Regions from separate parts of the Pseudanabaena sp. Chao 1811 genome, predicted to be linked through region 2. Evidence: predicted binding sites of a transcription regulator. Region 2 holds the regulator's gene; the other holds the start of a gene.
What was found. The regulator HrcA, encoded in region 2, represses chaperone genes, less so after heat shock. The targets are predictions, from matches to a motif close to TTAGCACTCNNNNNNNNNGAGTGCTAA.
Positions count from the first base shown of each region.

Region 1 (6,313 bases), 2.1 Mb from region 2:
TTTGCGGATAGCAACGCCATAATGCGCCAAGCTCCAGAGGTTTGATGTAGTAGGCAGTCTCGAAAGTACTTAAAAAGCGATCGCGTAGTCGTCTTGCGGAAAGTCCCAAACCCACCTCACTATTTTCAAGACGAGGATTGAGCATCACAAAGGGGCGATCGCCTGCTAGTTGCACCAATTTCTCAACCTGATCAACTTCAACGGAGCTTGGCTCGACCAACAAAAAGGCTTTGTCTTCTTCGCGAACAGCTCTACGACCTTCATTGACTCCACGTACTGAAACATCGAGATCTGCCCATTCACGTTTTGCTAATGCGGCTGACCCTGCATCGGAAAAAATTGCTTGCCATGCGTTGCCATAGCGCTCATTAAAACTACGGGCAAATTCATAGGCGATCGGCATAGATTTGAGTTCAGGAAAGCGTAAATCTACGAGGATACGGGTAGCACCGTCAGCGATCGCTTGATATGTAGCAGCGATCGCTTGTTCAGTCGTATCTTCTAAATTGTTGGGAAGTGTGATCGGGTCAGTTACGTGAGTCATATAAATTATTTTTAGATATTATTTTCGATATTTTTTCTTAAATAAGCTATTTCGCCCGCTATGCGGGCGAAATAGCTATTTGGGTTTAGTTTATAACTCTGAGTTACTTAGTTAAGTTGTAGGCTACATCAATCCTAAAACAAAAAAGAGGGGGACGCTAAGCGTCCCCCTCTTTTTTTGAATGGCAATTACATCATGCCACCCATACCGCCCATACCACCCATGCCGCCCATGCCGCCCATACCAGCAGCACCAGCGTCAGATTTCTTCTCTGGCTTCTCAACCACGAGAGCTTCGGTGGTCAAGACCATACCAGCTACGGAAGCAGCATTTTGCAATGCAGAACGGACAACCTTCGCAGGGTCAATGATACCAGTAGCGATCAAGTCAACATATTCGCCCTTAAGCGCATCAAAACCATGATTGAAAGGAAGTTGCTTAACTTTTTCAACAACTACAGTACCTTCGAGACCAGCGTTGTCGCTGATTTGACGAAGAGGTGCAGAGAGAGAACGAGCAACGATATCAGCGCCGATCGCTTCTTCGTTCTTCAAGGTTACCTTGAACTCTTGCAATTCAACTGACAAGTGAGCGAGGGTCGCACCACCACCGGGGACGATACCTTCTTCAACGGCTGCACGAGTAGAGTTAAGTGCATCTTCGATGCGAAGCTTACGATCCTTAAGTTCAGTTTCGGTTGCTGCACCGACCTTGATTACAGCTACGCCACCAGAGAGCTTAGCAATACGTTCTTGGAGCTTTTCCTTGTCGTAATCAGAGTCGCTGAGTTCCAATTCCTTACGGATTTGAGCAACACGCTTGTCAACATTTGCCTTGTTGGAAATGTCCGAAACAATGGTGGTCTTGTCCTTAGAAATGGTGATCTTACGGATTGTACCAAGCTGTTCCAAGGTTGCGGCACTGAGTTCTAAACCAGCATCTTCAGAGATGACCTGTCCGTTGGTGAGAACAGCGATATCTTGCAACAATGCTTTACGGCGATCGCCAAATCCGGGAGCCTTGATAGCAGCGATATTCAGAGAACCTCTGAGCTTGTTTACAACTAGAGTTGCCAAAGCTTCGCCTTCAACATCTTCGGAAATGATGACGAGAGGAGAACCAGAACGAGCTGCCTTTTCGAGAATGGGAACGAGGTCTTGGATGACGTTAATCTTCTTATCGGTGAGGAGAACCTTAGCATTCTCGAATTCCACCAACTGGCGCTCGCTGTCGGTGACGAAATAAGGAGAGATATAACCGCGATCGAGTTGCATACCTTCAACAACTTCCAACTCGGTTGTAAGGGACTTAGACTCTTCAACGGTGATTACGCCATCTTTGCCAACTTTGTCCATCGCATGGGCAATCATTTCGCCAACTTCAGGATCATTACCTGCAGAGATAGTGGCGATTTGCGCGATTTCTGCATTGGAATCAACAGCCTTAGCCTTGTCTGCAATGACACTAACCAAGTGAGCAACTGCCTTTTCGATACCACGACGGACACCCACTGGGTTAGCGCCTGCGGCAACGTTACGCAAACCTTCACGAATAAATTCTTGAGCCAAAACGGTAGCGCTGGTAGTACCATCACCTGCTACATCATTGGTTCTAGAAGCAACTTCACGAATGAGTTGTGCGCCTGCATTTTCTAAGGGATCTTCTAATTCAATTTCCTTAGCGATGCTCACACCATCATTGATGATTTGAGGAGCGCCATATTTCTTTTCGATAACTACGTTACGACCTTTAGGACCAAGGGTGACACGTACTGCGTCAGCAAGTGCATTGACACCACGCTCAAGGGCGCGGCGAGATTCTTCATCAAATACTACGATTTTAGACATTTTAATTATTAAGGGTAATGGGTGATTTGGGGATTGGTTATTAGGCTGTTAGCTTTTAGCGATTAGCTTTTAGCTCTTTTCGATTGCTTCTGGATGAAGAGTTTTGAAGGCTAATGGCTAACAGCTAACGGCTAATAGCTATTAGCTTTATTCAACGATCGCGAGAATATCTCTTTCAGCAAGTAGCAAATAATCTACGTTGTCAATTTTGACTTCAGTGCCTGCGTACTTGGAGTACAGTACTTTATCGCCTGCTTTAACCTCCAAAGCAACGCGAGTACCTTTATCGTTGCGTGTACCAGGTCCAACGGCAGTTACTTCACCGATTTGGGGCTTTTCTTGGGCTGTGTCTGGCAAGAAAATACCGCCTACAGTTTTTTCTTCTTTAGTTGCTACTTTTACCAATAGGCGATCGCCTAGGGGTTGCAATGTACCAGTATTTAGGGTTAACGATGCCACTATGCCTATACCTCCTTAAAATCTAATCAGAGTGGACTTTGCAGGTTGTGACTTAGGGTGGAAATTTGTCTCGCCTTGGTCACATATTGCGTGCTTTAGCACTCTGTCTCACTGAGTGCTAATATACTGCGAAAAGAGTCAGTAACTAGATCGGCTTACCGTACAAACAAAGAAGTACTTTTTGGTGGCGTGACGCAGTTACGTCACGCCACCAAAAAGTACTTCTTGACTAACATTTTTTATTCAGGTAAGTATTCTTTGTCTAGTGTTTGTTCAGTTGTAAAGGGAGATTCTAGGGGAAATAAACTAATATCTAATCCTGTTTCAGCACTGGCTAGTTCTCTTGCCGTTTCATAGGCTTCAGCAAATTCTGCGAGGAAATGTCGCTTGAGGCTGGGGCTGGTTTTAAACGCTTTTTGAATTCTACGACGATGCTCTAGTAAAGTGTATCGCCAACTGTTGGATCGCTTTTCGGGTTGATACTTGTATTTTAATAAGTGCATGAGAACTATTTCCAAATTGCTCTCTATAGCTTGCTTTTGGCTACTTCCCATGTCCGCAATCTCTTCGATTAAATTGTCTATATCTAGTTCTGCCAAATTTCTTTCTCTCAATAAATCCATAGCTTGCTCTAGCCATAGATACAAGTCCTGTTCATATAGTGCTTGATGGGATATTTTCTGTTGGGGTTGGTTAGATGCGATCGCCATAATTTTTAATGAGTGCATACTCATTGGTAAAACGTTACAGGTTTATTCAGGTAAGTATTCTTCATCTGTGACTTGATCGGGAGTAAACGGAGATTCGGGGGGAAAGGTGTGGCTTGGTAGCCCTGTTTCGATCGCAGCAAGTTTTTTGGCATCTAGATAAACATCAGCAAACTCTTGCAAAAAATGTCTCTTGAGGCTAGGACTATTTTTGAAAGCTTTGCGGATTCTCTGACGATGTTCAGCTAGGGTATATAGCCAACTATTAGAGCGTTTTTCGGGTTGGTATTTGTATTTGAGTAAATGCATGAGAATAACTTTTAAATTGCTCTCTAGTGCTTGTTTTTGACTATTACCCATGTCTTCAATTTCTTCGAGCAAATTTTCCAAGTCCAAATCTCTAAGGTTGCCTTCACGCAGCAATGCCAGAGCTTGCTCTATCCACAGACAAAAGTCCTCTTCATAGAGTTCATGATGGGATTTGATTTGCGTTTTGTCTGATGCGATCGCCATATTTAACCAGTTGAACGCTAAAGTAATCCTAGCATTAAGGCTTTTGAGTCGGTAAAGATGACATCTAATGGTATATCCCAAGGCTCACGGGGTAATTCATCTATATAAAACTCATCGAAAATAATTCCTGCTTTCAATCCTGTGGAGTGAGGCAGCCAACGATCATAAAAGCCACCGCCATAACCTAAGCGATAACCTTGGCGATCGCCAGCCACCGCAGGTATCAAAATCAGATCAATATTTGCTAAATCCATCAGTGGTAAATAAGGCTGCGGCTCAAGGATATTAAAAGCTCCTAATTGCATCTGGTTAGAGAAATCAGCGATCGCTACTTGATGCCACATCAAATCCTTTTCGATACAACGCGCAAATCCCCAATTCTTTTCAGGAAATCTTTGCCACAATGTACTCAAATCTGGTTCTTGCCGAAAACTGGTGAAGGCTAAGATATTTTGTGCTTGTTGGAATATTTGCCAATTGGAAAGGCGATCGCATAGTGCTAAGCTTTTTTGCTGCCAAACTTCATGGGGGATTTGGCGGCGTTTCGTAAGTAAGTCTTTTCTGAGTTGTTTTTTGATTGGTTGCTTGTCTTGCTGAGCATCTGTAATCGCTTCAATCACCTATCGTAACCTGCATATAATGTATAAATCTGTAAATCTAAACTCAAGAAACTAGATAGCCGATCTTAACTGGTGTTAACTATATGGTCGCAACTATTGCTAAACCGCTTACCCTAGAAGAGTTTCTGCAAATGCCAGAGACTAAGCCTGCGAGTGAGTATATCGACAATCAAATCATCCCAAAACCTATGCCTAAAGGACGACATAGTAGATTACAAGGAAAACTTTGCCAAGAAATTAATCAAATTTCTGAACCCAAAAAAATTGCCTATGCTTTTCCAGAGCTAAGATGTACTTTTGCTGATCGCTCAATCGTTCCAGATATTGCAGTTTTCCAATGGCAAAATATTCCATTTCTAGAGGATGGCGAAGTACCCGATCAGTTTAATCTTCCACCAGATTGGATTATTGAAATTCTCTCACCTGAGCAAAATGCAAATAAAGTAATTGGCAAAATTTTGCTTAGTCTGCAACATGGTAGCCAATTAGGTTGGTTTCTCGATCCTAGCGATCGCAGTATTCTGACATTTCTGCCTAATCAACAACCGATCTTGATGACAAATAGCGATCGCCTCATCACTCCAGAGAAAATTAACCTAGAGCTAACAGTTGAGTATGTGTTTAGTTGGCTCAAAATGGGTGGTTAGACATATTCATTGGACAATCGCGATCGCTATTTTAAAAAGAATCAAACAGTCAAAGCAACACACATAATTGAAAAAGACATTTCAGATTTAAATTCTCAATTTCACTCGCAACCTTACTTCAAATAACTAATGTCAGACATATCTAGTGCAATTGCGATCGCATCAGGCGCAGTCCCCGGAGCCTTGTCACGTTTTTACCTAACAGAATGGACAAAAGCAAAATTTGGTACTAATTTTCCCTACGCCACCTTTAGCATCAATCTCACTGGGTGCTTAGCGATGGGTTTCTTTTTTACAATTTCCAAAGGAATTACAGGCTATCCCACCGAATTAGATTTATTGATTAGAACTGGATTCTTAGGTTCCTACACCACCTTCTCTACCTATGGCTTTGACACTTTGACACTATGGCGTAGTAAACAGAAGGGAGCAACGTTTTTTTATTGGGCTGGGAGTGCTATCTTTGGCTTAGGAGCAGTACTTTTAGGCATTGCAAGCGCTAATTTTTTTGTCAAGTAATCCAAACTTCAATTCGTAATTCGTAATTTGTAATTCGTAATTTATAATTCTCAGACCAAGCCAAAATGGAGTTTTTAAAAGGACGTTTTCCGCTATCTGTAGCGATCGGTGCAGTTTTTGGAGCCTTGAGTCGTTTTTATGTGACCGAAGGGATAACAGCTATTTTTGGTAAGGATTTTGGATTTTACGGCACATTCTCCATCAACGTGTCTGGATGTCTATTAATCGCCTATATTCTTACCCTTGTCACTGAGAATCTTCGCATCATTTCACCTGAACTAAGATTGATGACAACGACAGGTTTCTGTGGTGCATACACCACTTTCTCTACCTACGGATTAGAAACAAATAGTTTCTTAGTTAAGGGTGATATGAAGACACTATTCATTTATTTTGTTGGCAGTGCGATCGCGGGCATGGTTGGCATTCAAATCGGTGTTTTATTAGCAAGATCAAG
Region 1 is NZ_CP101416.1:1,038,398-1,044,710, forward strand. It holds gene NMG48_RS04925 (DUF1995 family protein) at 1-544, opposite strand, end outside; gene groL (chaperonin GroEL) at 733-2,391, opposite strand; gene groES (co-chaperone GroES) at 2,539-2,850, opposite strand; gene NMG48_RS04940 (DUF29 domain-containing protein) at 3,090-3,584, opposite strand; gene NMG48_RS04945 (DUF29 domain-containing protein) at 3,603-4,070, opposite strand; gene NMG48_RS04950 (5-formyltetrahydrofolate cyclo-ligase) at 4,088-4,690, opposite strand; gene NMG48_RS04955 (Uma2 family endonuclease) at 4,774-5,337, shown strand; gene crcB (fluoride efflux transporter CrcB) at 5,467-5,856, shown strand; gene crcB (fluoride efflux transporter CrcB) at 5,922-6,313, shown strand, end outside.
Region 1: groES (co-chaperone GroES) is a predicted target of HrcA. The motif match lies at 2,946-2,972, and genes of this name have one in related genera.

Region 2 (6,313 bases):
AAACTTCAGCAGGATAGAGTTCCGTTAATCTCTGGGTAATCCGCAGTGCAACTTTCTCCATAAGAGCAGCAACGGGCATTCCTGCTTGGAAGATAAGCTGCTCGATCGCCTGCATCTGAGCAGCAGTAGCGATCGCTTGAGAGGAGAGACAATCGATCATTTAGGGATTTGGCGGTACAAATTTTTTGAGACTTGTTGGCACATGTTGACGCACCCAGTCCTTTACTTGAGGAAATTGCAGCGCCGCAAAACCGCTACCGAGCAATAGAGCAACTAAAATCAAAATGATCATAAATGCTTTATTGGTCTGTCTTGGGAGTCCCAGTTCTGTTTTTGCGGAGTCCATATCATCCATATCAAATCCAGCAGCATCTGTGCTAGATTCAGCAACATCTGCGGCAGTTTCCGAATTATCAGTAATAGGTTCTGTCGTCACTAAAGCTCCTGCTGCATCCACCGCATGATCAGGATTAGGCAAGATATCTTCAGTATCGGCATCATCTTCGTCATCGGAAGCGGTGATCTGCTCAACCATATCCTCATTAGGATCGGGCGGTGCAAAACGACAGCGCATCAGGGCGACGGTAATGTTGTCATGACCATTTAGCTCATTAGCCTGATCGATGAGATCTTGGCAGCTCCGATCAAGAGATTTATCTTCGGTCAAAATTGGCAGCAAATATCTTTCATAAAGCTGCTCAACCCGATCAAAGTCACTTAAGCCATCGGAGCAGAGAAGTAGCACGCAATCTTCATCAATAAAAAATCTTTGCACCCTTGGGACAAGCATATCGGAACCTCTAGTTCCTAAAGCCTGAATTAAGGCTCCACCATCAATGCGTTGTGAGGAGTAGGCGTAAAAGTTGTATCCCAATGTGGTTTCGCGAGTTGCCACATCATCATCGAGGGTGACTTGACGTAAATTATTTTTACTGACGCAATAGAGACGACTATCGCCCACATGCACCACATATACTTCATTACTAGGATGTCCGTGGGGATGGGGTATCACTGCCATTACCAAAGTTGTCCCCATCCGTTGTTGGGCATGACGTTGCTGTTGATCGTTGATGGCAACAATTTGATTGTTGACAACGCGAGCCACCATTTCTAATTGGGCAATAAACCCTTGGGCGGAAAAATCAGGATCATTCTCTGCTTGATGCAGCAGGGTTTTTAGTTGCTGCTCGAGGGTCTTGATTGCCAAGGAGCTTGCAACTTCTCCGCCATCATGTCCACCCAAACCGTCACAGACGATCGCTAGACGATCGCGCAGACTCTCAGCCTGTTCAGTCCGTTTTTGGCGCTTAATGTCAGGATAGCAAGCGTCCTCGTTATGGTCACGCTGTTGACCAACATCAGTAGCACTAGCAATGCGTACTGTGAGCGGTTGCTCCTGCATGATCTTTAATGACAACTGATCGAGATAGGCGATCGCTGTATTTACGTCATATTCCCCTCGTCCCAAACTATAGAAAAACTCAGCGATCGGCTCGGCAATTTCGGGCTTAGCCAGATCTAGCCACTGTACCCAAATGTCTCCTAATTGCGAGATATGTACCGCCGATACATCCGCTTGCAATTCCAACAGGCGCACCCACATCCCATCAACCCTGACCAATTTGGGTTCAATCAAAGTGCGCGTCATATTTTGTTCGGCGAGGGGTTCCCAGAGATTGAGGACTTGCCAGAGCAAATTAATTTGCCTTAACGCCGATGCTTTTCCCCAACTCTCAGCTAAGGTCGGACAAAGATTGCCTTGGCGATCGATGGGGACATTTTCTAATAAAAAGATTTCTGAAAGGTTTAGCTCTTCACCTAGCAACAGCAAACCATAGGGACGCGGTAAATGTAGGCTTAATCGTGATAGCTTCAGGTAAGACACTACATAAGTCTGAAATTCAAGGGGTAACTCAGGTAGTGTGAACGCATCTGTGTCAACGACAATTTGCGAGGACAGGACACGGTAGCGATCGCCAAGTAGAGATGCAGGGGGAAATGCTTCGGTATCTAGTCCGACAGCCCAAAGATATTGCTGCTCAACTGCCGTAGTTTGCTCTTGATTTTCCATGAAGATGTTAGTACTTACCAAACTCAATGGTGAATATATAGATGAAGCTAGGGTATGTCTAAGACATAACAGTATGGACTGATATTATCTGAGAAACTACAGTATTAAATGTTTGGTCTATTTCTTCAAGAGACATTTGGCTATTGTAGCGAAACAAAGTCACAAATTTAGTGGATTTTGCGATGTTTCATGTACTGCCAATCGACAAAGTATGAAGGTCAATCCAACTTACCACTGGATTTCTTGAGAATCTAGGTATGGTAATGGTTAAACTCTTAAGTTATAGAAGTTAAATTTAACAATAAAAACTTAATACTTACTTAATACTTGTTTAATACCTATTTTTATTCTGCTTATTTTTTAATTTATTTTTGCAATTTACATTCAATTTTTATCAAAAAACCTTTATTTATTACCTCTTAGTTAACTCTTAGTACTTTTCTAACATTATTTCTTTACCACAGACTATGAACCCTCAACTTACCCATCGTGAACAAAAAGTCCTTTGGGCAACCATCGATCACTATATTCAAACAGCAGAACCTGTTGGCTCCAAGGCGTTGGTATCTGAGTATGACTTTGATATTAGCCCTGCCACAATCCGCAATGTGATGAATATGCTCGATCGCATTGGTTTGTTATATCAACCCCATACTTCGGCAGGGCGTGTTCCCTCAGACTCTGGCTATCGTGTCTATGTAGATAAGCTGATCGATCCTGCTAGCGAACTCACCTATAGTACCCACCAATTTCTCGCCAGCAAAAGCGATCGCCTTGGCAAGTCCAGCCTTGATGGCGTAATGCGTGATGTTGCTCAAATTTTGGCGACCCTAAGCGGTTGTATTGCTGTAATTACTGCCCCAAATATGCAAAAAATGCGAATTAGGCATTTGCAATTAGTCATGGTCGATGAACGAAAGATCATGGCGATCGCTGTTAGTGACACTTACCACACTGCCTCGGTGACGATGGATTTACCTAGTGAAACAAAGCCAGAGGTATTAGAAGGGGAATTAAATATTCTCAATAATTTTTTAAATGAGCATTTACGGGATAAAAACTGGTCAGACTTAAATAACGCATTGCAATGGGACGATCTTGATCGCCAGTTTCAGCAATATGCAGTGTTATTGCAGCAGTCCTTACAGCAACTGATGAAATTATGTGATCGCACAGCTTTGGGACAAATGTTTATTAGTGGCTTAACGGAGTTATTACGTCAACCAGAGTTTTCTAATTTGCAACAGGTGCAAAATATTGTGCAGTTACTCGAAGCTGATCGCGCTTCGTTGATGGCTCTGATTGTCGATCAACCTAGCCCCTCTGCAAATTCAGTCAGTATCAGAATCGGTTCCGAAATCTCTATTGAGCCAATTCAGAACTGTACTTTTATCTCTAGTACCTATCTCTGTGATGATAAACCTGTAGGAACGGTTGGAGTTCTCGGCCCAACCCGTTTGGGTTATACAAGAGCGATCGCTTCAGTACAGGCCGCAGCATTGCATCTCACTGACGCGATTAGTAAATGGTAGAACTTTGGGTAGGGATGGGCGGCGCTTTGCGCCGCCCATCCCTACCTACCATACAAACCCTGAAATAGCAGGGCTTGTATTTTGAATTAGGCAGCGATCGCTACAGGACTATCGAGCTTTTTCAATTGCTGAACGAGGAGACTGAGGAAGAGCCCGACATCGGTGACTACGCCGACGGACTCTACGGAACCGCGATCGGAGAGTTTCGTCACAACGGCGGGATTGATATCAACGCAAACCATCTTTACACCTGCGGGAGTCATATTGCCTACACCGATGGAATGCAGCATTGATGACAGCATCAAGATCATATCGGCATTGCGAATTTGTTCGCTATAGAGGCGTTGGGCTTCTAGCAAATCCATCACCGTGTCAGGTAAAGGTCCATCATCACGAATGGAACCAGCTAGAACAAACGGAACATTATTCTTGACACATTCGTACATTACGCCAGTCTTCACAAAGCCTGCTTCCACTGCTTTGTGGATGCTGCCATAGCGACGGACGGAGTTAATCACTTTGAGGTGATGGCGATGTCCACCCTTGACACTGACACCACGCTTGAGGTCAACACCGAGGGAAGTTCCCATCGAGGACTGTTCCATATCATGGACAGCGATCGCATTACCACCGAGCATCGACTGCACATAACCTTCACGAATCAAGTAGGCAAGGTGAGGAGCGCCACCAGTGTGTACAACTACGGGACCACAGGAGACAACTAACTTGCCACCGCGATCGCGAATTTGGCGCAGTTCCCATGCGATCTGTTCGACGACAAGTTCGACACGACGTTCGCTAGATACACCTGCACCCATGAAGGAAAATTCTTCTTTCTTGGCATTGTCTCGTGCTTCAGGTTTACGAACTGTCCGTACGCCATCGTAACCAACTACGACGCGATCGCCTACGACTAAATCACGCAAGAGCTTACAGGTGGCAGTTTTGCCATCGGGACTAATCGCGATCGCCGCATCCATCCGTTGATTAGTGCAACGAATCCATTCACCATCGACACAGGCATCGGTGGGATAGATGGTGGTGACATAAAAGTCATCGGGGGCAACGCCATCTTGGAGGACTGGCTCAAGATTGGCATCGGAGGTATCGCGATCCTGTAGGACTGCACCAATTTCAATCAATTCGCCCATGATGGTTTCCATGAGGTCATGGGATGGGGCAGAAATGCGAATCCTTGCTAAGGATGTACTTTGTCTCTGTTCACCAAGATTAAATTCTAAAACTTGGAAGCTACCACCATTATCAGTAACTAGATCGAGCGCCCGATTGATAATTCCAGAATCCAGTAGATGTCCTGTTAATTCGACAATTCTTGCTTCAACACCACTAGGCTCAAGATCAGGCTGTTCACTAGTAATGGGAACTTCAACAGTTCTGAGGGTTAAGCATTTAGCGGCTCCACCTGCTTTGAGGAATTCCGTAAGCGGTGTTTCGATCACATTAAAGCCAGCCTTCGTAATGCGCTGTTTTAAGCCATCGCTAATTTTGTTCATGACAACATTGCGATCGACATTTACAGCATTACAAGCAAAGTTCACCGCATCGGCTTCCTCAATGGCAATCCGCTTTTCCGCAGGAACCCGCATCTCAATCAAACGATTAGAATAGGAATCAAAGGCAGGAGGATAGTAAAGTAAATAGCCATCGGTTAATGGGCAGAAGCAGGTATCTAAATGATAGAAGCGATTATCAATGAGGCGTAGAGATAGTACTTCTACATCTAACCATTTTGCGAGATAAGGATGAGCATCTAGTTCTGAACGGAAGCCATAACCAGCCCATAGCCAGCCACCTGCGCGATCGAATAGAGCGTCACCTGCGCCTTCAAAGGGTAAGTCCTTGGGCAGCTCATACACCGTAAAACCCTTCGACTCAAACCATGCTTTGAAATAGGGTTCTTCGCCCTGACGCTCTTTATGGAGAAAACGGCTTAATACTGCTTTGTCACCTAGTACCAATCCTGCATTTGCCGTAAATACCATGTCTGGCCATCCCTTAGCAGGGGGCACTAGCTCTACATTAACTAAACCCTTGAGGACTCCATATAGTTTTTGCCATTGCTCAACAGCGCGATCGCGGCTAGATTTGTGGACATTGCCTTCCATCCAAGGATTGATCACATAATCTACATCGTAGTGATCAGGGGCGCACATCAGATAATTCAGTGGGGAAGTCATAAATAACAAGTAAATACAAGTAAATATTTGAGGAGGGAATGGTTGAGGGGTAAATACGAAATTTATCTCAATTCTTAAGTGGCAGCTACCAGAAATTACCAAACAATGGTGAAGCTACCAGTCATTAATGATACCGAATACGCCAGACCGTAATCCCTTGTAAAAGTTATCATCTCTTGATAAATGACAAGAGCTATAAAGCGACTCTCTATCATCTATTAAATTTTTTTTGGACTAACTCTTGCAAATAAGTGCTAACTAATGTAGATTAATAGCAGGGCTATCCTATTCCCCCCCGTGTAGCCCTAGTATCCCCGAAATGGCAATTACTTCCGAAAGGGGTAAGCGCAAATCAGTAGACCTAGAGCTATCCGCTACACATACGGTATGGTGGCTACTGATGCCGAAGGGATATTTTGTACTCTTACAACTAAATAAACAAATAAGGCTCGCATAGCGAGCCTTATTTGTTTATTAGACTAAAAGAGAGTGGTAGTGCGAAGCACTACCAC
Region 2 is NZ_CP101416.1:3,145,398-3,151,710, forward strand. It holds gene NMG48_RS14455 (NAD(P)H-hydrate dehydratase) at 1-160, opposite strand, end outside; gene NMG48_RS14460 (protein phosphatase 2C domain-containing protein) at 161-2,071, opposite strand; gene hrcA (heat-inducible transcriptional repressor HrcA) at 2,539-3,603, shown strand; gene argZ (bifunctional arginine dihydrolase/ornithine cyclodeaminase) at 3,690-5,801, opposite strand.